3 regions of the Peribacillus sp. NPDC055009 genome follow, and region 3 is predicted to be linked to each of the others. Evidence: a T-box and tRNA genes for the amino acid it is inferred to sense, from the RefSeq annotation. Region 3 holds a T-box; the other regions hold tRNA genes.
The links. A T-box is a leader RNA that pairs with one kind of tRNA and senses whether it is charged. The one in region 3 lies ahead of argS (arginine--tRNA ligase), so its partner is inferred to be a tRNA-Arg.
Positions count from the first base shown of each region.

Region 1 (10,654 bases), on a different contig from region 3:
CAGCTTGTCCAGCGTGTCAGGGATGAAAAGGACCGGCGTGTGGTTCGAATTCACCTTCTTGAAGAAGGTGAACGGATAATCGAAGAAGTGATTAATAAGCGGCAGCAGTACTTGAGTGGCGTGTTAGTCAATTTTAACGAATCTGACATCATGTCCCTCAAAGGGATTCTAGTAAAACTACATCAAGAAATGAAAGAAAAATGAGGCGAGTTTTTTGAAACAACCGATAGGCATCATTGATTCAGGGGTAGGCGGTTTGACAGTAGCTAAAGAAGTCATGCGTCAGCTTCCAAATGAAAATATAATTTACTTAGGTGATACAGCAAGATGCCCTTATGGGCCGAGGACCAAAAAAGATGTCCAAACCTTTACATGGCAAATGACGAGGTTTTTGATGAAGAAGGAAATAAAAATGCTGATCATCGCCTGCAATACAGCGACTGCAGCTGTACTGGATGAAATCAGGGCAACACTTCCGATTCCGGTGTTGGGTGTCATCCATCCAGGGGCAAGGGCGGCATTGAAAGTTTCTGATTCCTTGCATATTGGCGTGATTGGTACGGAAGGCACGGTGAAAAGCAAAGCATATGACGACGCGCTTGCCTCCATCAATTCCGATGTGAAAGTAGATAGTTTAGCATGCCCGAAATTTGTCCCAATCGTAGAAAGCGGGGAGTTTGAAGGGGGTATCGTCAATAGGGTCGTGGCACAAACCTTGAACCCGTTGAAGAAAACGAAGATCGATACATTGATCCTTGGATGTACCCATTATCCACTGCTGGGGCCTGTAATCTCTTCCTATATGGGGGATGAAGTACAAGTCATTTCCTCTGGGGAAGAAACCGCCCGTGAGGCAAGTGTCATTTTGGATTACTATAAATTAATCAATAAAAGCAAGCTCCGCCCAGTTCATCGCTTTTATACAACCGGTTCCAGAGATATGTTTGGTTCCATCGCGTCGAGCTGGCTCGGTATTCATGTCAATACCATTGAAACAATTAAAATCGATCACTTATAAGACTTCCATTTGGAAGTCTTTTTTTCTTGTCTTGAACAGACGGTGTTAGTATCGATACGGTGATTATGAGACATATGACAGATTCATATTTTGGAACAAGAATTTCCCTATCAACATAAAGCCTGCTTTCAAGAAGTGCGAAAGGGTTATGGACGAAGATGTAGGTGATTTCATCGGAAAAAAGAAAGAAGGTTCAAGGATCTGGCTTGTCGGCAGTGCAGAATTAGTGAGAGATTTCATAAGGGAAACGCAGGTGGATGAAATGATTCTGTCCATCATTCCGGTTATATTGGGGAATCGGATTCGATTGTTCCATTCAGGTAGTCCCGAAATCCCAGTGAAGCTGACAAACGGGCAAATTGCCCAGCCCCATTATCAAAGAGAAAAATAATTGGTCTATTTTCCCCTAGGGCTCGTATAAATAGGAGTACAAACTGTCCTAGGAGTGATTTTATGTCCAATAAATCAAAAGTAACAATGGCTGTGACCATTCTGGCATCTTCTTTTTGGCTTTCAGGCTGCGGATTATTTGGCGGTGAAGAGAAAAAGGAAATAGATCCGCCAAAGGATGTTTCATTAGTCGAGGATGAATCTTCATTAAAAGAAACAGAAATGAATGGTGAGGAAAAGCCCGCGACTGATGGAGAAGAGGGCGCTGTTGAAACGAAAACAGTGAAGACGGAGTTATATTTAATTGATAAAAGCGGGTATGTGGTTCCACAAACATTGGAACTTCCTAAATCGGAAGCTGTCGCCAAACAGGCCCTTGATTACCTTGTCACTAACGGACCTGTCACGGATAAACTTCCGAATGGATTCAGGGCCGTCATTCCTGCCGATACCCAAATAAGCGTGAACATTAAAGACGGAGTGGCTGTGGCGGACTTTTCGCCGGAGTTCAAAAATTATCAGAAAGAGGATGAACTTAAAATCCTCCAAGCCATTACATGGACACTGACACAATTCGACTCGGTCGAGAAAATCCAAATGAGAATTAATGGGGAAGATATATCCGAAATGCCTGTCAATGGCACACCGATAGATGAGAATGTCTCAAGGTCGTCAGGAATCAATATCGATACGAGTGACGTAGTCGACATTTCCAATACCAAATCACTGACCGTTTATTATGTAGGCGGTGACGAGGAGTACACCTATTATGTTCCGGTGACACGCAGGATCAGCGAAACGGTGTCTGATAATGTAACAGCGGTCATTCAGGAATTAACGAAGAGTCCTTCAGGTTCAAGCCTGCAAACAGGGTTCATGAGTGATGTAGCTTTACTTGACGAGCCTAAAATCGCAGAAGGTAAGGTCAGCCTCAATTTTAATGAAAATATCCTTGGAAGCTTTAAAGAGAAAAAGGTATCACAAGAAGTCCTTGATGCCTTGGTCCTTTCCTTAACGGAACAGAAAGGAATTGAAAGCGTTGAAGTGCAAGTGCAGGGCAGCGCAGATGTTCTTAATGAAGAAGGCAAGAAATTATCCGAACCAGTGGTCCGTCCAGAGAAAGTCAACACAGGTAGTTTTTAAAGAGCAATTTATATCTGGAAATCACAATGAGGCAGCCTGCAGCTGCCTCTATTTTTTATTCCACAATTGAATTACCACGCTGTTATTGCACCTGTTGTATACATTGTTTTTAGTTGAATGCTAATACCGCCGCCAAGCATTTCTAGTATCAAGAGAAAGTTTTTACATAAATAAATTTTTAAAAGGGGAAATTACTTTTAATCGTGTAATTAATGGGGGGATATTATGGATCAAAAGATCATTCAGGCTTTACACATCTATGTTTTAATCATCATGAATACAGGATTCATGGTACATGTCCTACTCCTTCCCAATATATTGACCGCATCTCAACGCGACGCATGGATAAGTGTCATAATAAGTGTTGTTCCATGTATCGTTTGGACCCTATTTATTTTTTATATTTATAAAAAACTAGATAAAGAAGATATAATCGCTTTTCTAAAAAAATGGTCTACACCTTTTGTTACATATATTTTCACAATAGCATTTGGGTTGTACTTTATATTTAACGCCTTCATTACCGTCAAGTTTACAGTGATTTGGGCAAAAGCTAATTATACTCATGACATACCGAACATCGTAGTCGTTAGCCTATTCACTTTTATTTGTATTTTTGCAACTTATAAAGGAATACGCACCATAAGTACTTTGGCTCTCCTGTTTCTTCCGTTCGTCACTTTTTTTGGGATATTTGTGGGGCTGGGGAATACGAGTAATAAGAATTACGAATTATTGTTCCCGATATTTGAAAGCGGGTATCGCAATACTCTAAATGGTATTTTGTATACGAGTGCAGGATATTTAGAAATTATCGTTTTTTTATTTTTGACTCCTTACCTGAAAGATAAGCTAAAAGCCAAGTGGCTTTTATTAGTTAGTGTAATTTTAATCATGCTTACGTTAGGACCCCTGATGGGGGCGATTGCAGAATTTGGTTCTGTGGAAGCAGTGAAAATGAGGAATCCAGCTTATGAACAGTGGAAGCTGTTAAGGTTTGGCTATTATATTACTCGACTCGATTTCCTGTCCATTTTCCAATGGCTTTCAGGTGCCATGATTCGAATAAGTTTATGTTTATTTATAGGATATAAATTAATCTCAAATTCAAAACATCAGAAGTGGATACTGCTCTCACTATATTCATTAATTGTTATTGGAACGCTAATCCATTGGGATGCCACTTCATTTTTTTATTTTATATACAAATATTTCTTTCCGATCAGTAGTCTGTTTCTCTTGGGTGCTGCAATTATACTGTTATTCCTTATTATAAAAAAGGGAAAAGGAAAAGGTGAAACATTATGAGGAAGGGAAAATTGAATGGAACTCCTTCTTGCATTGACCAAATCCAAAAATGGTTCGAACATTCCTCTGATGTTTTTTTAAGAAAAAAAACATTTGATCCTGAAGGTCGTTATTTGTTGGGGTTTTTATATGCGCCAAACTTAGTCGATATGCAATTTATCAATGAAGTGATACTGCCTACAATATCAAAAGCGGTTCAAGAAAATGGGGAATTAACAATTGATCAATTAAGCAATATTATGGAGATCAGTACGCTAAAAAAAGACGCCGATTTAAAAGAGGAAGTAGAAAGCATTCTATTTTCAGGAGACTTAATCATTATTAATGAATCTTCTAATGAAATTTATTATACCCCATTAGCTAATTCCCCTAAGCGTAGTCCGGAAGAGTCCAATATAGAATCTTCCATTCGCGGACCTAGAGATGGATTTATTGAGAATATTTCGGATAACATGTCTTTAATTCGCCAAAGGTTAAAAACGTCAACACTTAAATGCATAGAATATACAATCGGGAAAAGAAGTAAAACCAAAATATTGCTACTTTATATAGATGACATTATTAATCCTTCGATTCTTTTGGATATTAAAAAACGATTGGATTCATTAAATGTTGATATCATAGTCAGCAGTTACCAAGTTGAAGAACTCCTATATGATACTCAACTTTCCATCTTCCCTTTAATGGATTATATCGGTCGACCGGACTATGTTGTTGAATCCTTGAATCAAGGACGCTTTGCCATCCTGGTGGACGGGAATCCCACATGCTTGATCGGACCGACCAGTATTAATCAGTTACTTTATTCTGCTGATGACGCACATGCAAGCTTTTTTTACATTAGTTTTATGCGCATCATTCGTGTAGTCGCCTTATTTGTAACGGTTGCGTTACCGGGTTTTTTTATAGCGTTAGTTTCCTATCAATTCGACCAAATTCCCTTTTCGCTTCTTGCGACGATTTCAATCACGAGACAAGGATTACCGATACCTGCTTCTTTAGAGGCATTCATGATGATCATATTGTTTGAACTATTTAAAGAAGCTGGTCTTCGCCTGCCAAAAGCTGTAGGTCCGACGGTTTCTGTGTTGGGTGGATTGATTATAGGTGATGCAGCGATTCGGGCAGGGCTGACTTCACCCTCCATGTTAGTAGTAATAGCTGTTACAGTTCTCTCAAGCTATACCTTAATCAATCAGAATATTGCTGGAAATATCGTTCTTATAAGGTTATTCATATTTGCTTGTTCAGCGTTTTTAGGCTTGTTTGGATTCTTCATGGGAATATTCCTTATCTTGATTGTTGTGGTTTCCTTGGAAAGTTTCGGACAGCCTTTTGTGAATCCATTTTCCAAACCAAATAAATCGGATATGTTAAAAGTCTTATTCAAGCTTCCGTATGGGATGTTAAGGCAGCGGAATCAAGCTATACAGTCCAGTGATAATGAACCGCAAAAGGAGTCGAACAAATGAGAAAGCTAATTGCAGTCATGGTTATTGGCTGTCAACTTTTATTGACGACAGGATGCTGGGGAATGAAGGAAATTCAAGCTCAAACATATGGATCCGCTCTAGGGATCGATTATAAAGAGGGTGAATTCATCTTATACTTTCAAGCGTTGAATTTTGCGGATATAGCAAAACAAGAGGGGGCCACTGCATTACAAGAAAGATCTACTGTTGTCATTGGGGAAGGTAAAGGGGAAAGTATCGAGGAAGCATTTACCGAATTAGAACAACATGCCGCATTACCGCTTTATATCGGGCATATTAACTCCTTCATTTTAAGTGAGAATGTAATCAAGAATAAAATGAAGGATTTCATTGAATATGTAGGAAAAGAGCCCTTATTGCGATACAATTCATGGCTGTTCGTTACGAACAAGGATATTAAAAAGGTGTTTGACAGTGATAGTTTCTTTAATCTTCCTAACTTATTCACGATCATTCAAAGGCCAGAGACCGTTATTAACGAGAACTATTTCATTTCCCCGTTAAAATTCAGTGAACTGGTTTCGAAGTTTTATCAACCGGTTGGTTCCATTTTAATTCCCTCTTTGGTCATAAATGAGCATCATTACTCAGAGGGCGGGAAAGAAAAGAAGATACCAACATTGAATGGCGGCTATGTTTTATCAAAACAACAATATAAAGGGTACGTAAGTAAACAAGATTTGATAGGTTTAAAATGGGTTGAAAACAAGGCGACAGTAATGTTTTTTTCCCTGAACAAACAAAAGGTAAGTGTTGAAATCATGGACCCTAAAACAAACATCATAGTATTGGAACAACAAAAGAAACCCTTATATGACTTAGAGGTTAGAGCAAATGGAATATTGAAACAAAATATAGATAACTTGGATATGGAAAAAATCGAAAAAAAGGTAGAAACAAAAGTTAAGCATGATATTTTGAAGACATTGAAGACGGGGGAGAAAATCAATACAGACCTATTTAACATAAGTGAAAAGGCATACAGATACCATGTCAATAAGTGGGATAACAGAATTATTAATTCCTTTGATAAGACTTCAATAAATAACATAAAAGTTAATATCCATATTGAACATAGTGAAAATTACAAACGTTAGTTTATAAGTTTCAGGTTATTGCAGATGAGGGAGTTGTGTTAGACTTAACTTATCTGGAAAATTCAGCAGCCTTTATTGATCATGAAAGGCAGCGCTGAATTCGTCCGTTTGGCACTGGAGAATAAGCGGCTTAACATATAATGAGTACAGCAAATTCTTTCTTAGCCCGAAAAGAGCTCACATGCCGATAAAATGAAAAAGGGTGAAATGAAAAATGAAGACAGTAATAATTGCAACGAAAAATAAAGGGAAAGCAAAGGAGTTCGAAAGCTTATTCTCTGCTAAAGGATATGAAGTCAAAACACTTCTTGATGTACCGGATGCTCCGGATGTTGAGGAAACAGGGACGACATTTGAAGAAAATGCGATCCTGAAGGCAGAGGCCATTGCCCATCAGCTAGGCCGTTTTGTCATTGCTGATGATTCCGGATTGATTGTAGATGCATTGGAGGGCCGTCCAGGCGTATATTCTGCGCGCTATGCTGGAGAGTCCAAGAGTGATGAAGCGAACACGGAAAAAGTCCTCCGGGAACTGGAAGGCGTGCCAAAAGAGGATAGAACGGCGAGGTTTTATTGCGCATTGGCACTAGCGTCACCCAACCAGGAAACGATTACGGTATCGGGAACGATGGAAGGCTTGATTACAGAACGGCCTTCAGGAGCGAATGGATTTGGTTATGATCCCATCTTTTTTGTTGAGGAACAGGGTAAAACAAACGCAGAATTGACAAAAGAGGAAAAAAACAAAATCAGCCACCGTGCCAATGCATTGAGGGCCCTAGATGAAAAACTTGATCTATTTCTAAAAAGGGAAGAAGGAATGTGACGATGAAAGTGCTAATAATGAGTGACAGTCATGGCTTAACTCATGAAATCAGCATGATTACCGACCGTCATAAACAAGAGGTTGCAGCCATGATCCATTGCGGTGATTCAGAGTTGGAAAGAAATGACCCTCACATGTCGGGGTTCTTAGCCGTACGCGGGAATTGTGACTATGATTCGGCATATCCGAATGACATTGTGGAGAACATCGCAGGCAAGCGTTTCTTCCTTACACATGGACACCTCTATAACATAAATATGACCTTGATGAACCTATCTTATAAAAGTGAAGAGACAGGGGCGGATATTGTTTGCTTTGGTCATTCCCACGCTGCAGGCTCTGAATTGATTGACGGCAAGCTCTTCATCAACCCGGGAAGCATTCGTCAGCCGCGTGGACGAAAAGAAAAAACCTATGCCATTTTGGAAATCGGAAATGACCAACTTGAAATCATCTATTATGACCTTGAAGGAAAAATCGTTGAAGAACTAAGAAATGCTTATCAAATGGAATGACTTCATGTATAATGAACAGGAAGCGTTTTTCCCCGCTTCCTGGTTATTTAAAAAAGAAAAAACTTTTTTTGAAAAAGCGTTGACTTTCTTTTGATATCCTACTATAATAAGAAGTGTCCTAAGGGAACAGTTAAGGTAATACATAAGTTTTACCGCAACTTATATCATAAACGTCTCAGTAGCTCAGCTGGATAGAGCAACGCCCTTCTAAGGCGTCGGTCGGGAGTTCGAATCTCTCCTGGGACACTACTAAAAAAAGCCAAAACCTTCAAAGGTTTTGGCTTTTTTACTTTTGGCTTAAGACAATGAGGGTAATTTAAATTTGCTATCCTTTTAACTGTTAAAGTTCGTATGACGACAAGAAGTTTTTTATTTCATATTTATCGCAGGTGGATGACCTTTTATGTCGAACTTGTTATAAATAAGGAGATGTTTAAATGAATAAAGATAGATTATTCAAGTTCATTCAAACTTCCACTCGGGGCAATTTCTTCTCAGTCGAAATAACCGAAGATGGAACAGAAGTGGTCCAATTAGCCAAGGAGTTAGAAAAAGAAGGAAGAATCAAGTTGAGGGAATGCAAACGAAAAGAGCAAGGTGTTTATCTGGAAGGAATACTTAAGTTTGTGCCTAGCTAATACTTAAAGAGCTCAACGAAGGACTAATATTAGGAATTTCATATGTTCCACAAACTCAGGCATCCATGATTGGATGCCTGAGTTTGTATCTAAATTTTAAAGCAAAGTTGATTGGAGCCGGTGTGCGAGACTCCTGCGGGGAAAGCGCGTGCCTCGAGTGGAAATCAACGTTCGATTTACAAAAACCAATTATTATCGAGTTTGTCTACAAATTCAGGCATCCATAATCGGATGCCTTTTTTCTATATCAAATTCTATTTAATGTTTGGAGATTTTTTTTAATGATTTCACGGTTTTTGATTATTGCCGTATTCAATTCTTCGACGGGTGAACTTTTATCATCTCCTAAACTAAGCTGCATCCCACTTGATTGGTTTTGTATAAGTAATTCAATCGAATCGCGTAATTCTGGCAGTGATACCTTGAATTGTTCAGATAAATGTTGTATTGCCTTGTGTAAATCGGTGTTATGGATTGATGGAACAATTGCATTGTTTTCATCTTTCAATATATATCCTCCTCTAAAGCTTATTCACGCTTATATAGCATATTATTGGGGAAATTAAGCTTATTATTCAATGTGCTATAAGGCATAGTGTCAGGGGGATCGTTTCGTTTAATGGATGGTGTAGCGCCTGTCAGCTGTATTGTATGTTATGAAGCCCTCTGGCCACCGAGTACATCTTTGGATACTTTGCTGGAGTTAAATTAGAAAAAACATTGACATAATGCAAACGAATTAATATTATGTTTATTATATTATAAACTTTATAGGGAAGTGTTTGTTTTATGAAGGACGCTGAAATGTTTTGGAGCGCATCTCAGGATGAGCTTAAACAAGGGTATATAGAAGGTGAGAACCAATATGTTTGTTTGCTGTGCGGAAATGCAGTTGAAAAGGGGGTGGTATACCCGAAAGATGGGGTTCTTTATGAAGCAAAGAGGTATATGCGGATTCATATTGAACATGCACACAACTCCGTTTTTGAATACTTGATCGATCTCGATAAAAAACTTACAGGTCTCACGGACCATCAAAACCGCCTTCTTCGCCTATTTTACCAAGGGAAGAATGATGCTGAGGTTCAGGAGGAAATGGGGATAGGCAGTCCGTCCACCATTCGGAACCATCGTTTTGTGTTGAAAGAGAAAGAGCGTCAGGCTAAGTTGTTTTTAGCCCTGATGGAACTTTTGAAAGATAAAGATGAACATGCGCCGGCATTTATCCCGCTTCATCAAAAAGCGACGATGGTTGATGATCGTTATAACGTTACCGAGGATGAAAAGGTGGCTGTACTGAAAAAATACTTCCCTAAAGGCAGTCAGGATGCATTAAAGTCTTTCCCGCCAAAGGAAAAACAAAGGCTGATCATTCTTCAAGAAATTATGAACCGATTTGAAAATGAGCGGAAATACGAAGAAAAAGAAATCAATCAAATTTTGGGTACCGTTTATCATGATTACGTTCTTTTGAGAAGGTATTTAATAGAATATGGATTTTTGGATAGAAAGCCTGATGGGAGCCAATATTGGCTGAAGAAATGATGACTGGAGGCAAGAAAGATGGATCGTAAAAAAGAATTGAAGCAATTATATAAAGAAACGAAAGTTGAAGCAGGTGTATACCAAATCAGAAATACGGTAAATAATAAAGTTTTTATCGGAAGCACGAGGAATTTAAAGACGTTGAAGGGGAAACAATTTGAATTGGAAGTCGGAACAAACACCAATAAAGTGCTGCAAGGTGAGTGGAACCAATATGGGAAAGATGCTTTTTCTTTTGAGGTGCTGGAAGTATTGAAGCCGAAAGAAACAGGATTTTTTGATGTTAAACGGGAATTGAAAAAACTTGAAGAAATGTGGATGGAAAAAATACAGCCATACGAAGAACGGGGATACAATAGAATGAAATCCACTGACTTGTAAGTGGCCTTAAAACAGGGAGTCATTTGTGGCTCTTTTTTTGTGGGAAAAAAATCAGAGGATCTCACTTGTTGTAAGTTTTTAAATGGTTTAAGCTAATAATGAGGGTCCTGTTTATGAAATAGGGGGAAACCAGTGGAGACCTTCACTAAATAATTTATTTTAGGAGTTGCGAATGAAAAAAATAGGATGGACCATAACGGGGATAGGAGCAATCATAGCGCTGGGGGCCTTACTTTATCCTTTGAATGTTATTGATAAAACTCTATGTATATATTTATTGCTCGGCGGTGCAGGGCTTAT
Region 1 is NZ_JBSGVZ010000001.1:619,108-629,761, forward strand. It holds gene ACWF5P_RS03075 (MarR family winged helix-turn-helix transcriptional regulator) at 1-204, shown strand, start outside; gene racE (glutamate racemase) at 215-1,018, shown strand; gene ACWF5P_RS03085 (dihydrofolate reductase family protein) at 1,167-1,409, shown strand; gene ACWF5P_RS03090 (GerMN domain-containing protein) at 1,472-2,551, shown strand; gene ACWF5P_RS03095 (endospore germination permease) at 2,777-3,859, shown strand; gene ACWF5P_RS03100 (spore germination protein) at 3,856-5,331, shown strand; gene ACWF5P_RS03105 (Ger(x)C family spore germination protein) at 5,328-6,449, shown strand; gene ACWF5P_RS03110 (XTP/dITP diphosphatase) at 6,664-7,275, shown strand; gene ACWF5P_RS03115 (metallophosphoesterase) at 7,278-7,790, shown strand; tRNA gene ACWF5P_RS03120 (tRNA-Arg) at 7,963-8,036, shown strand; gene ACWF5P_RS03125 (hypothetical protein) at 8,228-8,428, shown strand; gene ACWF5P_RS03130 (hypothetical protein) at 8,676-8,936, opposite strand; gene ACWF5P_RS03135 (DUF2087 domain-containing protein) at 9,218-9,973, shown strand; gene ACWF5P_RS03140 (GIY-YIG nuclease family protein) at 9,992-10,354, shown strand; gene ACWF5P_RS03145 (hypothetical protein) at 10,527-10,654, shown strand, end outside.
Region 1: it has a tRNA-Arg gene. The T-box ahead of argS (arginine--tRNA ligase) is inferred to sense a tRNA for this amino acid. The anticodon was not compared.

Region 2 (10,654 bases), on a different contig from region 3:
TCAAAGTACGTAAAGTTGGTTCAAACCCTGCTTGGATGAGCAGATATTTGGACGAAAAATTATTTGTTATATAGGATAATAGGTAGGGAACACTAACCGTAGTGAAGGTTCCATTTGTAATGGAATATGGAGGAGTGAAAACATGTCTGAAAAAATTTATGACGTTGTTATTATTGGAGCTGGTCCTGCAGGGATGACGGCGGCTGTCTATACATCACGTGCGAACCTTTCAACATTGATGTTAGAACGCGGAGTACCGGGCGGGCAAATGGCCAATACAGAGGAAGTTGAAAATTATCCTGGATTCGACACTATACTCGGACCTGAACTTTCAACGAAAATGTTTGACCATGCAAAGAAATTTGGTGCGGAGTATGCCTATGGGGATGTTAAGGAAATCATCGACGGTGAAGAGTATAAAACGATCAAAGCCGGTTCCAAGGAATTCAAGGCACGTTCAATCATCATTTCATCTGGTGCCGAATATAAGAAAATCGGTGTTCCCGGCGAAAAAGAATTGGGCGGCCGCGGTGTATCGTATTGTGCAGTTTGTGATGGTGCATTCTTCAAGCAAAAGGAACTATTCGTTATCGGCGGCGGAGACTCTGCTGTTGAAGAGGGTGTGTACTTAACCCGCTTTGCTTCAAAAGTGACGATCGTTCACAGACGTGAAGAACTTCGTGCTCAAAAGATTCTTCAAGATCGTGCATTTGCCAATGAGAAAATAAACTTCATCTGGAATCACACTTTGAAGGAAATCAATGAAAAAGGCGGCAAAGTCGGCGGTGTCACACTAGTTTCCACTGAAAACGGGGAAGAGACAGTGATGGACGCAGACGGTGTATTCATTTATATCGGAATGCTTCCGCTAACTAAACCATTTGAGAACTTGGGCATCTTGAATTCCACAGGCTATATTGAAACGAATGACCGGATGGAAACACGCGTCCCTGGTATTTTTGCTGCTGGTGATGTTCGTGAAAAAACATTGCGCCAAATCGTTACAGCTACAGGCGATGGAAGCATTGCCGCTCAATCCGCTCAGCATTTTGTTGAGGAACTTCAAGAAAAATTGCAGCCTAAGGCTTGATTTCACTAGAATATACAATCGTAATTCCGTTTTAACGATGTTGTAACACGCGTGAAATAATGATTGGGTATAGTATGGATAGAAGTTGACCCCCTTTAATTATAAACGTTTAAGGACACAGATTAAGTTTCTGTGTCCTTTTTTTTTTTGTTTCCTGCTTTAAGACTAAATCTTTAGTTCCAATTTTTAGGATGTACCAAATGATTTTTAATGAGAAGTAAGTCCGCCCTTTGCATTTAGGCAGCGAAAGTGGAGAAGAATAGGAGTTAAGCAGGATAAAGGCTTATCTACGTGATTCCTTGGGAATGAATATTCCCCCAATGCAGGAAGTTTACTTTATTGTTAGCTCATTTCAAAAATAGTATAATGTTAAGATATACTAAACATATATATATCTTTCATAAAGGTAAGAAGATGAAAAATACAACTTGTTTGAACTATTAGCATTTGTAAATCGCCAAATGGATATCTAGCGGCGGTTTAAGGATATAAACTGAATCTCTTCAACACGGGGGTGAAGGTTTCTATAGTCGAGCAGAGCCAATTGAGGTGAAGAACGTGCAACGTGTCACAAACTGTGTATTGATCAAGGATAATCAAATCCTCTTATTGAAAAAGCCTAGACGCGGATGGTGGGTAGCTCCAGGCGGAAAGATGGAGCCTGGGGAATCTGTACGCGATGCTTGTATTAGGGAATATCGTGAAGAAACGGGCGTTTATTTAAAAAACCCTTCCATCAAAGGTATTTTCACCTTCATTATGAAGGACGGAGATAAGGTATTGTCGGAATGGATGATGTTCACTTTCTTTGCAACGGATTCCGATGGTGTAAATGTTGATGTTTGTGAAGAAGGGGAACTTAGCTGGCATCCGGTCGAAGATGTTAAAAAGCTGATGATGGCTGAAGGTGATTTTCACATCCTGGACTATATGGTTCATGGAACTGGGATCATTTATGGAACCTTTACCTATACACCTGAGTTTAAACTACTTTCTTACCGATTGGATCCAGGTTAATTTTCACATATAAAAAAGATTGCTATACATGGGGGCGGAGAAACTATGAGTACAGGGCAGATCAGTGAAACGCAATTGGTCATCATTACCGGAATGTCCGGAGCGGGTAAGACAGTGGCGGTTCAAAGTTTTGAAGACCTCGGCTTTTTTTGCGTCGATAATTTGCCGCCCACGCTATTGCCAAAGTTTTTGGAGTTAATGAAGGACTCAGGGAATAAGATGAATAAAGTGGCTCTTGTCATGGATTTGAGGGGTAGGGAGTTTTTTGATTCCTTATTTCTTGCACTGGATAATTTAACGGATTCAGCTGCAGTATCACCAAGAATCCTTTTTCTTGAAGCTGATGACGATTCCTTGGTCCGAAGATATAAGGAAACGAGAAGGACCCATCCGCTTGCTCCATTAGGCCGGCCATTGGAAGGCATTAAAATGGAGCGGGAACTATTGGACGAATTGAAGGGAAGGGCCCAGCTGATCTTTAATACTTCCCAACTGAAACCGCGCGAATTGAGGGAGAAAATCGCATCGGAGTTTTCTGCCGATAAAAGTGTCGGTTTTACAGTCAATGTCATGTCGTTCGGGTTCAAGCATGGTCTACCCATAGATGCCGACCTTGTGTTTGATGTACGCTTCCTGCCAAATCCATATTATATTGACCATATGAGGCCAAGGACTGGCTTGGAACAGGAAGTGTCGAGTTACGTTTTAAAATGGAGTGAGACGCAAAAATTCTTGGAAAAAGTGACCGATTTGCTTGCGTTCATGCTTCCATATTATAAACGTGAAGGAAAAGCACAGCTTGTTGTTGCGATAGGGTGTACAGGCGGTCAGCACCGTTCTGTAGCATTGACGGAGTATATTTCAAACCACTTCAAGAAGGATTACAGGGTTCAAGTATCACATCGCGATATCGAAAAAAGTAAGGGGAAAGCAGATGTTAGATAAAAAGAAACAACCTAAGGTTGTGATCATTGGAGGGGGAACCGGCCTTCCCGTTTTGTTGAGAGGGTTAAAGAAGCATCCGGTTGATATAACGGCAATCGTAACGGTAGCTGATGATGGTGGAAGTTCAGGCCGCCTTCGCGAGGATATGGATATTCCCGCTCCGGGTGACATTCGTAACGTGCTGGCTGCGTTATCGGATGTAGAGCCCCTTGTTGAACAAATGTTTCAACATCGCTTTCAGAGTAAAAATGAGTTGTCCGGGCATTCGCTGGGGAATTTGATACTGGCGGCAATGACCTCGCTGACCGGGGATTTCGTCCATGCGATCCAGGAAATGAGTAAATTTCTTAATGTCCGCGGTAAAGTGCTTCCGGCGGCCAACCAAAGTGTGGTTCTCCATGCGGAGATGGAGGACGGAACGATTGTTACAGGCGAATCCAAGATCCCCTTCTCAGGAAAGAAAATAAAAAAAGTATTTCTGTCTCCTCATCATATAAAGCCGCTCAGTGAAACTCTCCAGGAAATCAAACAGGCAGATCTTATTGTCATAGGTCCAGGGAGTCTATATACTAGCATTCTGCCTAACTTACTTGTTCCTGGTTTAGGAGAAGAGGTTGCCCGTTCGAAGGCGAAGAAGGTGTACATTTGCAATTTGATGACACAAGCCGGAGAGACGCTGGATTATAGCGCGAGCGATCATATAAAAGCGATATATGACCATATGGGAAATGCATATATTGACAGGATACTTGTTAATAATGAGGAAATACCAACCGAAATTCAGCAACGCTATCAAGCTGAATATGCTAAACCGGTCATGTATGATGTGGAAAGCTTAAAAATGATGGGGCTTGAAATCATACAAGAACGCATTTTCAGCTATGAAGGGAATGTAATACGCCATGACACGAAAAAAGTGGCGGATTTGCTCTATAATATGCTTGTAAATGAAACAAAAAGCCACATTGCACCGTAGATATAAGCGGGGACGGTTTTTTGATTGATAAAAATAGATTACCTGCGTTCGATTGGAGGTGAAATGGATGTCTTTTGCTTCAGAAACGAAAAAAGAGCTTACTACATTAGAGGGAAAGGATTGCTGCGGTAAAGCGGAATTGTGTGCGCTTATCCGGATGAACGGATCCCTTTCATTTTCTAATCGGAAGCTTGTTGTGGATATTCAAACTGAGAATGCTGCGATTGCCAGAAGGATTTATACGCTGCTGAAAAAAAGTTATGAGGTCCAGGTCGAGCTGTTGGTCCGTAAAAAGATGAAGCTTAAAAAGAATAATGTATATATTGTCAGGATGTCATCTGGAGGGCAGCGGGTTTTAACCGATTTGGAAATTTTAGGCGATGGATTTGAAATTCTCCATGCTATATCCGATACTATTGTTGGGAAGAAATGCTGTAAGCGTTCTTACCTAAGAGGTGCATTTCTTGCGGGAGGTTCGGTGAATAATCCGGAAACGTCTTCCTATCACCTTGAAATTTTCTCACTTTATAAAGAGCACAATGATGCCCTTTGTGAGCTAATGAATAAGTTTGGCTTGAAGGCCAAAACTCTTGAACGCAAGAAAGGGTATATCATTTATTTGAAAGAAGCCGAAAAGATTGCCGAGTTTTTAAGTATAGTTGGCGCCCATTCAGCTTTATTAAGGTTCGAAGATGTAAGGATCGTCCGTGATATGCGTAATTCAGTGAATCGGCTTGTGAATTGTGAAACAGCCAATTTGAACAAAACGATTGGGGCCTCATTACGCCAGGTTGAAAATATCCATTATATCGAGGATACGGTGGGATTAGGCATTTTACCGGATAAGCTTCGGGAAATTGCGGAGCTTAGGATTGCGTTTCAGGATATAACCTTAAAGGAACTTGGGGAAATGGTTTCTGGGGGAACAATCAGTAAATCCGGGATTAATCACCGATTACGTAAGATTGATGAAATAGCTGACAGGCTCCGTGGGGGAGAGGCTATTGCTGCGAAAAAATAAAGCTAACAGGGGAGATCAAGATGGTGGAAAAACAAGTTGAGGTAAAATTGAAAACGGGTTTGCAGGCGCGGCCGGCAGCTCTTTTTGTACAAGAAGCTAACCGCTTTCATTCAGATGTTTTTCTTGAAAAAGAAGGAAAGAAAGTGAACGCAAAAAGTATAATGGGGTTAATGAGCCTTGCCATCAGTTCTGGCGTGACCGTGAAGTTAATCGTCGAAGGACGCGATGAAAAAGAAGCGTTAGAGGCATTGGAAGAGTTTGTTCAGCAAGAGGGTTAAAAGAAAAGGATGCTTAAAAGAGCATCCTTTTTTTCATTATGCAAAAAAGCTCCGGAAGTCGCTAAAGGCGTTCTCCGGAGCCGGTTGTTGCATGATTATTTAGAGTCTTTTTTATCATCAAGGATGCTGCGCGTGATGACTTTGTCGATCAAGCCATATTCAAGAGCTCTTTCGGAAGTCATGAAGTTATCACGTTCCGTATCTCTTTGAAGGACTTCAATAGGTTGACCAGTACGTTCTGCCAAGATTTGGTTCAGTTTATCTTTCAAGTGAAGGATACGGCGGGCAGCAATTTCAATCTCCGTAGCTTGTCCTTGAGCTCCTCCAAGTGGTTGGTGAATCATGACCTCACTGTTTGGCAACGCATAACGTTTGCCTTTTTCACCAGCGGCCAATAGGAAAGCACCCATGGAAGCGGCCATACCGATGCATACTGTGGATACATTAGGTTTGATATATTGCATAGTATCGTAAATGGCCATACCGGAAGTGATGCTTCCGCCAGGGCTGTTGATGTATAGAGTGATATCTTTTTCAGGATTTTCCGCTTCTAAAAATAGTAATTGAGCAACAATGGAGTTGGAAACATTATCGTCAATTGCACTTCCTAGCATAATGATCCGGTCTTTTAATAAACGGGAGTAAATATCGTAGGCACGCTCCCCACGACTTGTTTGTTCGATAACTGTAGGAATTAAATTCATGTTCATTTCCTCCTTCGATTAAGAGAATCATTTAAATTCTTTATGTATGTATGATACACTTTTTGGTCAATTTAGGTCAAACAAAACAAACCCTATAATGGATAATTTGTTCGACAATTTTCTGGCTAAGGCTCCTTTCCGATAGATTACTTTATATATTATGCCGCACAGGGATGAATTTCCACATTACCCATAATACCCAAATGACGAAGTTTTAAACCTGATAACCCTTGCAAAGGAAGGGAATCTATCATATAATGAAGTCTGTTGAAAAAATATTTTCTATTACGCCCTCGTAGTGCAACGGATAGAACGCAAGCCTCCGAAGCTTGAAATGCAGGTTCGATTCCTGCCGAGGGCATTACCAATCTTCTGCTTAATAAAGTGGGGGATTTTTTATTGGTCATTTTTAAGAGGGGCCCTAAAATTTTTGGCGAATTCACTCGATTTCCGTAATATTCCATCGGATCCTGTAATGTAAGCCCTGTCTTGAAAATATACGCGCACACTATTGAAAAATGGTGATTTTTCAATAAAAGTAGTTGTTTAATTTGCATTTCTAACATATAGTATTTAAAACAAATAAACTATTCAGAAAAAAACGTAAGCGTTTTCATGGGTTTTTGTGTAGAATTTTCTCCTGATAATGTAAAATGGAGTGGGGGAGGGATGAATCGATGAGTATGAATATGAAAGCAGGACTTTTTCAACAGCAAACATTAAAGATGGCAATGACGCAGGAGCTTATGCAAGCTATTACATTGCTGCAATATTCCTCGCAGGAGCTATCGGCTTTTTTAGAAAATAAAATGGTGGAGAATCCATTACTGTCCATAGATCAGCCAACATCGGCTTTATTTCAGCCAACTTTTGACCGGAAAAAGGGAAAACGGACTCTTAAGAATACGTATGATGCCAACTATTGGATTGAACAGATCAGTGAAGATACTATATCGCTTGAACAGCATATCATGTCCCAGGTGAATCACCAGCAACTTACCGGTGAGCAGCAGAAGGCGTTGCTGCTATTAATTCATAACCTTGATGAAAACGGTTACTTGAGGACTGAGCTGGATGACATATGTATCCCTGGTATATCTCGGATAGTTTTGGAAGAAAGCCTCACAATTTTACAGGAACTCGAGCCGCATGGAATTGGAGCGAGAAATCTTCAAGAGTGCCTTTTGCTTCAGGTGCAAGCAGAAGGGGTGAACCTGCTTGCAGAATCGATCATAGAAAACCATTTCCTCGATTTTGCTGAAAAGCGCTGGAAAGACCTAAGTAAGAAAATCGGTGTTACAATGAAGGAGATTCAAGAAGTATTTGATTATGTCCAGACATTGAACCCGCGACCCGCATCACTCTTTTTTCAGGAAAAACCTTCTTATATAGTGCCGGATGTGGTCGTGGAAGTTCGGGATGGTATGCTGCTTGTCGGGAATTATGATGGTAACACACCTAATCTTAATGTGGATAAAGGGTATTTAAACCGTATGAAGAGCCATAAGGATCAGGGGGTTCAACGGTTTATCCAGGATAAGTGGCAGGAATACCAATGGATATCCAGAGGGATCCAACAGAGGAAAGAAACTATATTGAAGGTCATTCAGTGCATCGTCGATAAACAGCCGGCGTGCTTTCATCATGGCCTGAACTATTTGAAACCGATGACGATGAAGGAAATCGCCGACGAACTTGGTATACATGAGTCCACAGTAAGCCGGGCGGTCAAAGGGAAATACGTGCAGACACCATTTGGCACGATAGAGATGAGGATATTTTTCACTACTTCTTTACAGTCAGTCGGCCTTGATGAGGATATGTCGGGCATGCAGGCAAAAAAGAGCCTTCAGGCAGCCATCAATGGGGAAAATAAACAAAAGCCGCTCTCGGATCAGGACCTGGCAGAACGGTTGAAAGAAGAGCATGGAATTATCCTGGCACGCCGAACCGTTGCCAAGTACCGGGAACAATTAGGGATCCCTTCTTCATCTAAACGAAAAAGATATGATTGAAAAGGATGAGTGGTTTTGGAATCAAATGCGTTTGTTTTATATAGTAGGGATAAATGCCCGTTATGCGATAAAGCCAAGCAAGTGCTTGAAGAAGTGAAAGAGGAATCAGGCATAGGCTATAAAGAAATCGATATCCACACCGATGATGATTTGCTTGAGAAATTCGGGCTGATGATCCCTGTCGTTGAATGGAAAGATGATATCGTTCAATTCGGAAACGTTGATAAATCAGCTCTAAATAGGCTTTTGGAAAAATAATTTTTCAAATCATTTGAAGAAACATTCCGTTCCTGCTAGAATAAAATATGTAGCAGGAATATTTTTTTGTTTTAAGTGGGACAGAAAATGACTACGCGGGACATTATACGTCCAACTTAACTTTTTAGGAGTTTTAAATATGCGTACATTACTCGAGGTACAAAGAAAATTATTACCAGATTTCCTTTTGGTTATGCAAAAAAGATATGATATCCTGCGTTATATCAAAATGATGCAGCCGGTTGGAAGGCGCAGTCTGTCCGTGAGCCTTAATTTGACGGAGCGGACGCTCAGAGGCGAGGTTGATTTTCTGAAAAGTCAGAACCTGGTTAACATATTCAGCTCTGGCATGACGCTGACTGATGAAGGGATTGAAATCCTGGATAAGTTAGAAGGAATAATGCGTGAAGTAATGGGTATAGACATAATGGAACGGCAATTGCAGGATTTATTGCAAGTGGATGAGGTCATTATTGTCTCAGGAAATTGTGATGAGACCCCATGGGTGAAAAAAGAATTGGGTAAAGCTTGTGCAATCCGTATGAAACGAGAATGGAACTCAAAGAATATCATTGCGGTTACTGGCGGATCGACAATGGCCGAAGTGGCTGATTCGCTGTCACCTGATGAAGCGTCGAAGAAATTGACATTTGTCCCGGCCCGCGGGGGAATTGGTGAAGCAGTGCAGAATCAGGCCAATACGATTGTCGAAAAAATGGCCCAGAAGGCACAGGCCTCATACAGAGTATTGTATGTACCCGATCAATTAAGCGGTGAGGTTTATGCTTCATTTCAGAAGGAACCTGCAATTAAAGAAGTGATTTCCCAAATCAAATCTGCCGATATGATCATTCATGGAATCGGTGATGCCATGGCGATGGCAGAAAGAAGAAATTCTTCGCCAGAAATGTTAAAGAAGCTGTTAGATGGAAATGCTGTAGGAGAGGCATTCGGTTATTATTACGATGAAAACGGTAAAGTTGTTCATAAAGTTTTGACAGTCGGCATCCAGTTAGATGATCTTAGCCCTGAAAAGCGAGTGATAACTGTGGCAGGTGGTAAAACTAAAGCAAAGGCTATCCGTTCCTACATGAAAGGCGCACCTTCATCAACCGTTTTAATCACGGATGAAGCGGCGGCACAAGAGTTAATTCAGGGGAATTACACCCCTTAATATATTTGCGAACTTAAAAGGAGGAATTTTTCATGGCAGTAAAAGTTGGTATTAATGGTTTTGGACGTATTGGACGTAATGTATTTCGTGCAGCATTGAGTAATCCTGGGGTAGAGATTGTTGCTATTAACGACTTAACGGATGCTAATATGTTAGCGCACCTTCTTCAATACGATACAATTCATGGATCTCTTAATGAAAAAGTAACAGTTGATGGGGATTACCTTGTTGTTGATGGTCATAAAGTCAAAGTATTGGCTGAACGTGACCCTGCACAATTAGCATGGGGTGAACTAGGAGTAGAAGTAGTAGTAGAATCTACAGGACGTTTCACGAAACGTGCAGATGCAGCTAAGCATTTAGAAGCTGGCGCGAAAAAAGTAATCATCTCTGCTCCCGCATCTGATGAAGATATCACAATCGTCATGGGTGTAAACGAAGATAAATATGATGCAGCTAACCACCATGTAATCTCTAATGCTTCTTGTACAACGAACTGCTTAGCTCCATTTGCTAAAGTGCTTCACGAACAATTCGGAATCAAACGCGGTATGATGACTACTGTTCACTCTTATACAAATGATCAGCAAATCCTTGATTTGCCACATAAAGATTACCGCCGTGCACGTGCAGCTGCCGAGAATATCATTCCTACAACAACTGGGGCAGCAAAAGCTGTTGCACTTGTCCTTCCTGAACTTAAAGGGAAATTGAATGGTATGGCAATGCGCGTACCTACTCCAAACGTGTCTGTTGTCGACCTTGTTGCAGAACTTGAAAAAGACACAACAGTTGAAGAAGTTAATGCAGCATTCAAAAAGGCTTCTGAAGGTGAATTAAAAGGAATCCTTGAGTACAGCGAACTTCCGCTAGTATCAACTGACTATAACGGTAACCCATCATCATCTACAATCGATGCCCTTTCCACAATGGTAATGGAAGGAAACATGGTTAAAGTATTATCTTGGTATGATAATGAAACAGGATATTCAAGCCGTGTTGTTGATTTGATCGACTATTTGGCTAAAAAAGGATTGTAATTAGAATAATAAAAAACCTCACCAAGGTGAGGTTTTTTTTATCACACCTCTAAAAAAACTTGGCAGAAGATGATATTATTAGTAAGTCATTAATCAGTCAAGCGTTTACATTTCTTGTTTTTGGATAATTTCCTGG
Region 2 is NZ_JBSGVZ010000002.1:238,609-249,262, reverse strand. It holds gene ACWF5P_RS05035 (tetratricopeptide repeat protein) at 1-39, shown strand, start outside; gene trxB (thioredoxin-disulfide reductase) at 143-1,090, shown strand; gene ACWF5P_RS05025 (NUDIX hydrolase) at 1,649-2,107, shown strand; gene rapZ (RNase adapter RapZ) at 2,153-3,052, shown strand; gene ACWF5P_RS05015 (gluconeogenesis factor YvcK family protein) at 3,042-4,028, shown strand; gene whiA (DNA-binding protein WhiA) at 4,096-5,049, shown strand; gene ACWF5P_RS05005 (HPr family phosphocarrier protein) at 5,070-5,327, shown strand; gene clpP (ATP-dependent Clp endopeptidase proteolytic subunit ClpP) at 5,423-6,031, opposite strand; tRNA gene ACWF5P_RS04995 (tRNA-Arg) at 6,321-6,392, shown strand; gene rpoN (RNA polymerase factor sigma-54) at 6,709-8,046, shown strand; gene ACWF5P_RS04985 (glutaredoxin family protein) at 8,056-8,304, shown strand; gene ACWF5P_RS04980 (sugar-binding transcriptional regulator) at 8,444-9,478, shown strand; gene gap (type I glyceraldehyde-3-phosphate dehydrogenase) at 9,511-10,518, shown strand.
Region 2: it has a tRNA-Arg gene. The T-box ahead of argS (arginine--tRNA ligase) is inferred to sense a tRNA for this amino acid. The anticodon was not compared.

Region 3 (10,654 bases):
TCCAGGTTCAATGAGGTTTTCCCTGAAAGCGGATGGCCTTCGTATACGACAGCTGATAAAGGATCATTTAGCAAAGGGATGAATTCCACGTTCTTTACTGGTTTTGCTGCAAAGCCGATGTCCACTGTTCCTTCTTCGATCCATGTTAAGATTTCCTCATATCCACCTTCATGAATCAGCAAATCGATATTAGGGTATTTTTCTTTAAAGATAGAGAATAGCTTTGGTATGAATCTGGCAGTGAAGCTTGGAAAACTGCCAATCGTTATTTTACCGATTTCCATTCCATTCACAGCTGCAATCTTTTGTTCGATATGTGCAAGGTTGGCAGCGATGGCCCGCATATGTGGAATAACTTGTTCTCCCGCAGTCGTGAGTGTTATTCCTTTTCGGTCACGCTTCAATAAAGTCACACCAAGTTCCGTTTCAAGTGCTGTAATGTTATGGCTCACGCCTGATTGAGTCAGTCCGATCCGGTCTCCCGCTTTCGTAAAACTTCCGTGTTCAACAACATGTAAAAAGACTTCCAGTTGAAAAAAATTCAAATGCCCCACACCCTTCTTTTATGAATTATACATGAGAAACTCTAATCCAAGTAATGAAAAACATTCATTTTACTTATGATTTGGTCGAGAATACAATAAAATTACAAATTAAAATACGAATGGGTGATGGGAAGATGATGAAACGGAAATACGGGCAAATTTTTTCACCGTACACGCTTTCTAATGGAACGGTTCTTAAAAACAGGATTGTAGTTGCGCCGATGACCACATATTCAGGTCAAGAGGATGGCTTGGTTTCTGACGAGGAATTAGCTTACTATAAAAGAAGGGCAGATGGACCTGCGTTGTTCATTACTGCAGCTGCCGCCATTTCCCCTGTTGCGACAAGCTTTCCCCGGCAAATGAAAGTATATGATGAACAAAGCATCGCTGGACTCACTGAGCTTTCAAAAACAATCAAATCCAAAGGTGCAAAAGCCATTCTCCAGCTTCATCATGGTGGAAGCGAGAGCCTTCCAAGCTGTACAGGCCGAGAAAAAATGGTTAGTCCGAGCGGAATCATTGCAAGCGTTTATAAAGGAATGGGCGAAGAGTACATTCCAAGGTCAATGAGCCACACTGAGATTCTATCCACTATTCAAGACTTTGGAAGAGCCACCCGCCATGCCATTCGTTCAGGATTCGACGGTGTGGAAATCCATGGAGCGAATGGCTATCTCCTTCAGCAGTTTTTCTCACCCCACTCCAACAGACGGAGAGATCATTGGGGAGGGAGTTTGAAGAATAGAATGCATTTTCCACTCGCTGTCATCGCGGAGGTGAAGCGGATCTGTGATCTATATGCAGACAAGGAATTCGTTATTGGGTATCGCTTCTCCCCCGAAGAACCGGAAGAAGGCGGATTGAAAATGGAGAATACAGTTGCATTGGTAGATGAATTGGCAACTCAGGGGCTTTCCTATTTACATCTTTCTGTTAAAAATGTCTGGTCCATGCCTAGAAGCGGATTGAACAGGGGATTGACAAGGACCGAAATTCTCCGCGATGTCATCGCTGACAGGACCAGTTTCATATCTCTTGGATCGATTCATACTCCAGAGGAAGCAAATGCTGTGCTTGAGAAAAATATACCGCTTTTCGCATTAGGAAGGGAATTACTGATGGAACCGGACTGGGCCGCCAAAATAAAGGAAGGCAGGGAAGATGAGATCATGACAATCTTGCCGCGAGATAGCAGGTGCAAATTAAGTATTCCGGATCAAATGTGGGCGAATATCATTACTCGTGACGGCATGCCCGAGAAATGATAGTATTAATGTAAAAATGGAAATTTCATGAGGGGAAATTAAATGAATAAAATAGCACTTCTTCAACTGTCTCTAGCCATGACAATCTTCGGTTCTGTCGGTTTCTTTTCGGAACTTTCAGGACTTCCTGCATTGGAATTGGTTTTTGTTCGCTGCATTTGTGCTGCCGTATTCTTATGTACAGCCTGGATGATTACCGGACATTTCAAGAACGAAATATGGAATGGCAGGGAGGTAATGCTCATCATTTTCTGCGCGGTGGCCAACTTGTTAAACTGGATATTCCTCTTTAAATCTTTTGAGCTGATATCAGTGACAATCGCCATTTCGCTTTATCATTTAGCGCCAATCATTGTACTCATTATAGGGAGCTTCATCTTTAGGGAGAAAATGAATTTATTCTCCATCTTGGCCATTTCCCTTTGCTTCATTGGCACATTACTCATTATGGGAACAGATGGATTTCGATCATCATCTCCTGAATGGGAGGGCATCATGTATGGAATCATTGCTGCATTTTTCTATGCGGCAACCATGCTTTTAGGAAAGAGCATTACAAAGACCAGTGTATATGCGACCACATTTCTGCAAATGTTCATTGGATTTCTATTACTGATTCCTTTTGTCGATTATTCCATATATACAACTTTAAATTCTTCCGAATGGTTTTATACGGTTCTTACCGGCATCATCCATACAGGCGTCGTGTATTTGCTGTTTTTTAATAGTATTCGCCATTTGCCTACAAATGTAGTATCTTTCATGATTTTTGTCGATCCGGCAGTTGCCATCCTTTTGGATATTCTGCTTTCAGGATTTAAACCGGACGGTATTCAAATTCTGGGTATTTCCTTGATATTTATTGGGGTGGTCTATTCACTTAAAACGACTAGACCGACTGAAAATGATGTCATGCAGAAAAGGCCGCACACAATGTGAGGCCTTTTTCCTTTATGCATTTACCTATTGATTAAAATGATAGACATCCCAAATGTCAGGGGTTTCTGATCCAATGTACCAAGCAGCTGCACCGCCTAGATGATTTTGTTTTACCAGGTCAATCCGGAGCTTGATCGATTTTTTATCCTCTATCCAAATTTGATGCTTTTTCCCTTTGGAAGTATAGACCACGTAATTTTGTTGAGTCTTTTTATCCCATACCTTTTTAAGTTTTTGAGATGAAATGATTTTGTTGACCTCAGCCATGGTACGGTCATGACTTATCACTTTTTTGGTCGACAAATCGGTCACCCATTCTCTCGTATAAAATGGTACAGCCAATATGATCTTATGAGCAGGTACTTCTTTCATTAAAAGCTTGGTTCCTTCTTTGATCCAAGGTAACGAGGAAACGGACCCGGCTACTGGGCTCCCTCCCCAATGCTCGTCATAACCCATTATGATTATATAGTCCGCTATTTTGCCAAGTGCTTTCCTATCTAGGCTTTTTGACCAATAAGGGTCTTCATTTTCTCGGGTGACATCCACAGACACTTTAATTCCATGCGGTTTTAGTGCCTTTTTTAGTTCGCCTATGAAAAGTACAAAGTCCTTCTTATTTTTTGGGTCGATGTTTTCGAAATCTACATTTATTCCATCACTTTTGGTTTTAACAAGTGAATCCCGTAAAGTTGAAACCAATTTCTGGCGTTTTTTTGTATTGCCTAGTACTGAACCAGTTAAAACAGGGTCAAATTTATTCCCGATAAGCTGCCAAACTTGTTTTCCTTGTTTATGTGCAGCTTGGATGTATTTTGTATCTACAGAAACCGAAACGTAATTACCGGTATCCGTCAGCGTATAAGAACGGGGAGAAACTACATTCAAATTGGGTTGTTTAAGTTGCTGGGTATAGTTTTCTTTCGATCCATTATGCTTCCAGCCCATGACGATACGGTTTTGCGCCTTTTTTTGAAGCTGGGATTTCTTTATCCATCCCTTTTTTCCGCCAAGCAATTGGACCTGGTAGTAATAATCCGGAACCTTCAATTTTTGGCCCACTTTAAGGGTAACCGAACTTAAGTTATTTAATTTCGTCAAATCACTTGTTGTTACCTTGTATTTAGTAGAAATCTTCCATAATGTATCTCCTGATACAACCTTATGAATCTTATATTTCTGGGGAATCTTCAGGTTTTGGCCGACAGTTATTTCGGAAGATGTTAATTTATTTTCTTTTTGTAGCGCACTTACTGTAACACCATATTGATTTGCTATTTTCCATAGTGTGTTTCCAGTCTTTACTTTATGAATGATGGGCCCAGCGGAATCCCCTACTGAAGAAGAAATGACGGGAAACGCCTCGCCCTTTTTTAAAGTCTTTAATAGAGTTGAACCTAATTTAGGAGAACTAAACACTTTTGTATTGTCCACTTTAACAGAACCTATGTATTGGGTTTTACTTGATGAATGACCACTGGTTGGAAAAAGACACATACAAAGAAGGCTTAACATAATAAAACATCTATAGAATTTTTTCACAATTATTTTATTCCCCTTTGTAAAATTTAACTTTACTAGTTTACTATGGAGAATAGCTTTAAAATAGAGGTACATTGTGGAAAGGCATTTCTAACCTTTGTGTGGGTTGAATAAATCTGTTCGTGGGTCGAATTAATTCGTGTGTAGATAGAATTAATTCATGTGTAGGTCGAATAATTTCGCTGTAGGACGAATTAATTCATGTGTAGGTCGAATTATTACGCTGTAGGACGAATTATTTCGCTGAGGGTCGAATTAATCCAAGTGTAGGTCGGATTATTACGCTGAGGGTCGAATTAATTCATGTGTAGGTCGAATTATTTCGCTGAAGGAAATTATTCCTTATGAAGACCGTTAATTCGTAAGTTCTAGTCCATATATGAAGAAGGGGAGATTTCATATGTCACATTTTGCATTACAGTTTCATGAATTTAACGCATGGGCAAACGAACAAATCTTTAACCGCTTAAAAGAGCTTCCAAAGGATGTTTACCATCAAGAAGTACAAAGTGTGTTTCCATCGATATCGAGTGTGATGGCCCATGTGTATCTTTCCGATTTGGGGTGGGTGGAGGTTTTTTCCGGTAAAAGCATGAAACATGCATTGGAGTTGGCTGAACAACTGAAGGAACAAACAGAGTCAAAGGAATTAGAGGAAATGGAGGCCATGTTTTTTGAGTTGTCCGGTCGGTACAAATCGCTGCTTGGTCAAAAAGAAAATTTAGATAAGCCTATTATAATTGAGAATCCAGCTGGCGGTCTAATGAAAACAGGTGTTGCCGAATTGATTCCGCATGTCGTGAACCATGGAACATATCACCGTGGCAATATCACAGCTATGTTGCGACAAATGGGTCATGCCTCTACTTCAACGGATTACGGTCTTTATTTATTTGTAAAAGGAGGGTAACTGGATTTCATTTGCTTACTGCTGGGACTTTTAGCCTGACATTGAAAAATTGACAGTCCTGTTCTTAATGTGAGGCTACCTGTCATTTTGAAGATAATGAAATCCTATACATGTGAGCAGGTTAACCGGTTTTTACTGGTTGGCCTTTTTTACGTTTGCAGCTGGAAATGACTAGTACATGACATTTGTCATCTTCTAGTCATGACACCTGGTACTAATAATTTCAGGTTGATTTCTTTATACTATGTAATAACGACAAATAAAAGGAAGTGCAATTGAATAATGACCTTGCAAAATACGAAGAACTTGAAAAAACAAATTGCTCCTTTTGAACAATCAACGACAAAGCAAAGTATATGGCAGATCATCAATACCTTGGGGCCATTCATTATTTTATGGTACCTAGCATATATAAGTCTTTCCGTTTCTTATTGGTTAGCTTTAATTCCTGCTGTGTTTGCTGCTGGCTTCTTGACAAGAATATTCATCATATTTCATGATTGTACGCATCATTCATTTTTCAAAAACCGCCGTGCGAATAGAGCAGTCGGTACGATCATGGGTGTTTTGACTTTATTCCCGTTTGATCAATGGGGACATGAGCATTCTGTTCATCACGCAACAAGCGGTAATTTGGATAAACGGGGTACAGGGGATATTTGGACCCTTACGGTCGATGAGTATTTGGCTGCACCGTTTAAACTTCGTTTTGCCTATCGTTTTTATCGCAATCCAATTGTTATGTTCGGTTTGGGACCAATTTATGTTTTCCTTCTTAAAAATAGATTTAACCGTAAAGGCGCTAGAAAGAAGGAAAAAAATAATACGTATTTGACTAATGCATTAATCGTCGTTTTAGCGGCATTGCTTTGCCTGGCAGTAGGCTGGCAGTCGTTCCTTCTTGTACAAGGTTCCATTTTCATGATTTCTGGTTCAGTCGGCATTTGGCTGTTTTACGTCCAGCATACATTTGAGGACTCTTATTTTGAAGAAAATGAGGAGTGGGAATATGTATTGGCAGCAGTGGAAGGAAGTTCTTTTTATAAACTTCCAAAACTGATGCAGTTCCTCACTGGTAATATCGGTTACCATCATGTTCATCATTTAAGTCCAAGGGTACCTAACTATAAATTGGAAATGGCGCACAACAATACGCAGCCTTTAGAGAACGTTCCAACGATTACTCTTACGACAAGCTTGCGCTCACTCCGTTTCCGTTTATGGGATGAGGAATCCAAGAATTTTATCGGTTTCAAAGATATAAAATATTTAACGAAAAAAAGCGTTCCCGCTCAAGTGAAATCTGAACTGTAACGTTCATGTATCATACCAGACTCCCTTAATAATCCTCGGATTTGGGGGAGTCTTTGCTTCATATAAGGAACTCGATAAAGGAGAGAACTTAAAATGATTCGAATTGTCATTGCAGAGAATCAGCAAATGCTGTTAGAGGCAATAAGTTCTCTACTCAATCTTGAAGAAGATATAGAAATTGTCGGGCAAGCCGGTAATGGAGAAGAGGCGGTGGCTCTTGTACACCAATTACAGCCTGATGTGTGTATCATGGATATGGAGATGCCTGTAATGAGCGGACTTGAGGCAGCAGAAGCATTAAGGTCAATTGAATGTAAAGTGGTCATTTTAACGACATTCCGAAGGACTGGTTATTTTCAACTCGCACTAAAGGCTAATGTAAGTGGTTATTTATTGAAGGATAGCCCGGGTGAAGAGTTAGCTTGCTCGATTCGCAGCATAATGGATGGCAAGCGAATATATTCCCCAGAACTTATAGATGAGTCTTCCAGCAATAATGGCCGGGAAATGGGAGTGTTAGGTTTGTTAGCCGATGGTCAATCAAAAATTGAGCCGTCTAATCAGCAAAGCGGCACAATTGGAACAGTAAGGAAATATTTTTCCACCATCAAAGATAAAATCAAGTTACCGGCTGGTTAGGATTTGTTTCTTAAATCCTGTTGACACGTTTTTTTAAATTGTGTACGATGGATTAAATTATAATATTGAAAATTCTGTGATAAAGAGAGTAGTTCATTTTGAAATGGAAAGCGAGTTAGGGATGGTGGGAGCCTAATGCAGGACGGATGAATGAAGCGCACTTTGGAGAAATTTCTTGAACCGTTTAGTAGGGAATATCGGGGAGTCACCTCGTTAACAATGGAAAGTGGTCACAATTTGTGGCAACTAGAGTGGTACCACGGGAATTCATGCTCTCGTCTCTTATTTAGAGGCGGGGGCTTTTTTGTTTAGGAGGGAAAATGACGATGAATAAACCAATTGCAGAATTGATTTCAACTGCTTTGAACAATGAAATGCCAGCTAGTGAAATAGAAAAATTAATGGAAAAGCCAAAATTGATGGAATTAGGCGATGTCGCCTTTCCATGCTTTACTCTTGCGAAAAAATTCAGAAAGTCGCCTCAGGTGATTGCGTCTGAAATAGCCCAACAATTAAATAGTAAGTTGATCCAAGAAGTGAACGTTGTGGGTGGTTATCTGAATATCTTCGTCAATCAACAGCTGGTGACGGAAAACGTGCTGCAAACGATATTAAGTGAAAAGGATCAGTATGGTTCGATGCAGCCTGTACAGGAAAATGTCGTGATTGATTATTCCTCCCCGAATATTGCCAAACCTTTTTCCATGGGGCACTTACGCTCAACGGTCATAGGGAATGCACTGGCTAACATCGCTGAAAAAAGTGGCTACAATGCCGTGCGTATTAATCATTTAGGAGATTGGGGCACGCAATTCGGCAAGTTGATTGTCGCATATAAGCTGTGGGGCGACAAAGAGGCAATCGAAGCTTCGCCGATTCAGGAATTATTGAAGATCTATGTGAAGTTCCATGATAGAGCCGAAAGTGATGAATCGTTGAATGAACAAGCACGAGCAAGCTTCAAGTCGCTTGAAGATGGGGACGAGGAAGCACTGGCATTGTGGAAATGGTTCAGGGATGCGTCTCTAAAAGAGTTTGAGACGATTTATGATTTATTGGGCATCCGTTTTGATTCCTATGCCGGCGAAGCGTTTTACAATGACAAAATGGATGCGGTTGTCGGGGAACTAAAAGAAAAAGGCTTACTTACCCTATCCGAAGGTGCCTATGTCGTGCAATTGGAAGATATGCCGCCTTGTTTGATTACGAAAACGGATGGTGCGACACTTTATGCCACGCGTGATTTAGCTGCCGCCATGTATCGTAAAAAACAGTATGAGGCGAAGAAAACATTTTATGTTGTCGGAAACGAACAATCCCTGCACTTTAAACAACTCTTTAACGTCATTGAAAAAATGGGGTATGAATGGTCAAAAGATTTGCAGCACGTAGCTTTTGGCATGATGTTAAAAGATGGTAAGAAAATGTCGACTCGTAAAGGGAAAGTCGTGCTCCTTGCGGATGTATTGGCAGAGGCGATCGAAACTGCGAAGCGCAATATTGAAGAAAAAAATCAAGCGCTTGAACAGAAGGAACTGGTTGCAAGACAGGTCGGTGTCGGAGCGGTAATTTTTAACGATTTAAAAAATAACCGCATGAACGATATTGATTTTTCATTAGAACAAATGATGAATTTTGAGGGAGAAACAGGTCCATATGTACAGTACACATATGCGCGAATTTCCTCATTGCTTGAAAAAGGTGAATTTAACGAGCAGGCCATCCATTTTGACGCTTTAGGTGAATATGCGTGGCCAGTCATCCAGCTGCTGGAGCAATATCCGAGCATTGTCCAAAAATCGTTTGAACAAGCCGACCCATCACAAATCGCGAAATTCAGCTTGCATTTATCGCGTGCATTCAATAAGTATTATGCACATACAAAAATTCTAGTTGAAGACGAATGGAAACAAATGAAGCTCTCATTCGCTTTTTCCGTAGCGATTGTATTGAAGGATGCGCTAAGTTTATTGGGAATTTCCGCGCCGAAAAAAATGTAAAGGTAAAATGAAAGAATCCATTTTTAACTTTCAAAATGGATTCTTTAAAATCTTATTCAATGACATCAAACCATAAGGGGGATTTATCATCAATTTCACCGTTGTAATTGATCGTGATTTCTTCGCCAGCCTTTATGTCTTTATGTGCATAAAAGTCTATCGTTAAATCATCTAAATTATTATCATACTTCGCATTTGGAGTGTATGAATGATTGAATAGCGATCCATTTCCCAAGGCAATGGCCGTTTCATCGTCATCTCCCCAATAGAAACAGTGATGAAAGAGTGACGTTTTCTTTAAATATTTCCATTCTCTTTTGGGTGAAATGATGACAGGTGATGCCTCAATGAGTTCATCCTTTTTAATATCCCTTACCGCATATATTCCCCTGCCGTATTTCCCCGTATTTTTAATACAGATTGGTGATACGGCCTCTATTGCTTTTTTCCAGTCCTGCTTGGCTTTCAGTTTTGTTTCGTCTAGGTCACCAAGATGCTTATTTAAGTAATCACTGCGATTGCGAATGAAATCGAAGATGAATTCTGGTTCCTTGTCAAATAGATCCACTTTATTCTTTTTATATGGATCAAGAAGGATGTGGGGGCGTATCGCCTGGTGCAGTGATAATACTTTATTTTCCATGTGATTCACAGTAAATGTGGTTTCCAATTGTTCAACCAAGAGGTCTTTGTAGAACTTGCGGTATTCCGGAACCTGCAATAGAAGATAACTAAGGTGATTTGTCCTTTTTCCTCCAATAGGGACATATGTGTGTTCCATGATCCCGCCACTGACTTTGCGTCCCCAAGTGGCATCATAATCCCAAGGAATGATTTCAAATAAGTTTGTTTCACTATTGCGATATAATGCATAGTTATGAGTGAAACCGTCGTTATTCATTGAACATACAGCTCCAGCCAGCCAGCGTAAGTATTTATGAATATCAAGATGCTGCGAGACTTCTTCAGGAAATTTGGCAAGCGGGGTGGTATTGATTTTTCTGATCAATTCAATAAGGTATTCATCGTCGGACGGTTTTCCAAACGCTTGTTTATAGCCTGATACAAGGGAATCTTTCGGTTTCCCATCCCTTTCCAATGAAAAGTTGGCATGATTGTTGACTGCATAATAAATGGGACCGGCAGGAAGTCCTCTTTTTTCCAAAAAGAATTCATCAACGGACTCCAGTTGTAAATATACCCCTTTACACGAGCAGTTACGATATAAGTCAATATGCTGACTATGGGGGGAAAGAACTCCAAGGTCTTGGAAGTAATCGAGTGAGAGTTTATTGCGAATGAGGGAAGGATCTTTGTATTCGGCATTGAGATGGATTTTGTGGGCGCCAAAGAATTTTTCTGGCTTGATGAAATCAATCCAATAGGATCTTTTCCTGAATTTTCGGGTATAAGAGCCCCGATAGGCAATATCGATATCATAAATGTCGTTTTCCACTTTCAAATAGGCGGGAATGGGGTCATTACTCCATACGTCCG
Region 3 is NZ_JBSGVZ010000031.1:27,646-38,299, forward strand. It holds gene ACWF5P_RS26010 (LysR family transcriptional regulator) at 1-545, opposite strand, end outside; gene ACWF5P_RS26015 (NADH-dependent flavin oxidoreductase) at 680-1,813, shown strand; gene ACWF5P_RS26020 (EamA family transporter) at 1,856-2,752, shown strand; gene ACWF5P_RS26025 (LysM peptidoglycan-binding domain-containing protein) at 2,777-4,186, opposite strand; gene ACWF5P_RS26030 (DinB family protein) at 4,695-5,204, shown strand; gene ACWF5P_RS26035 (fatty acid desaturase) at 5,487-6,518, shown strand; gene ACWF5P_RS26040 (response regulator) at 6,612-7,157, shown strand; T-box leader at 7,225-7,443, shown strand; gene argS (arginine--tRNA ligase) at 7,478-9,157, shown strand; gene ACWF5P_RS26050 (SET domain-containing protein) at 9,210-9,626, opposite strand; partial or broken gene ACWF5P_RS26055 (CotH kinase family protein) at 9,639-10,654, opposite strand, start outside.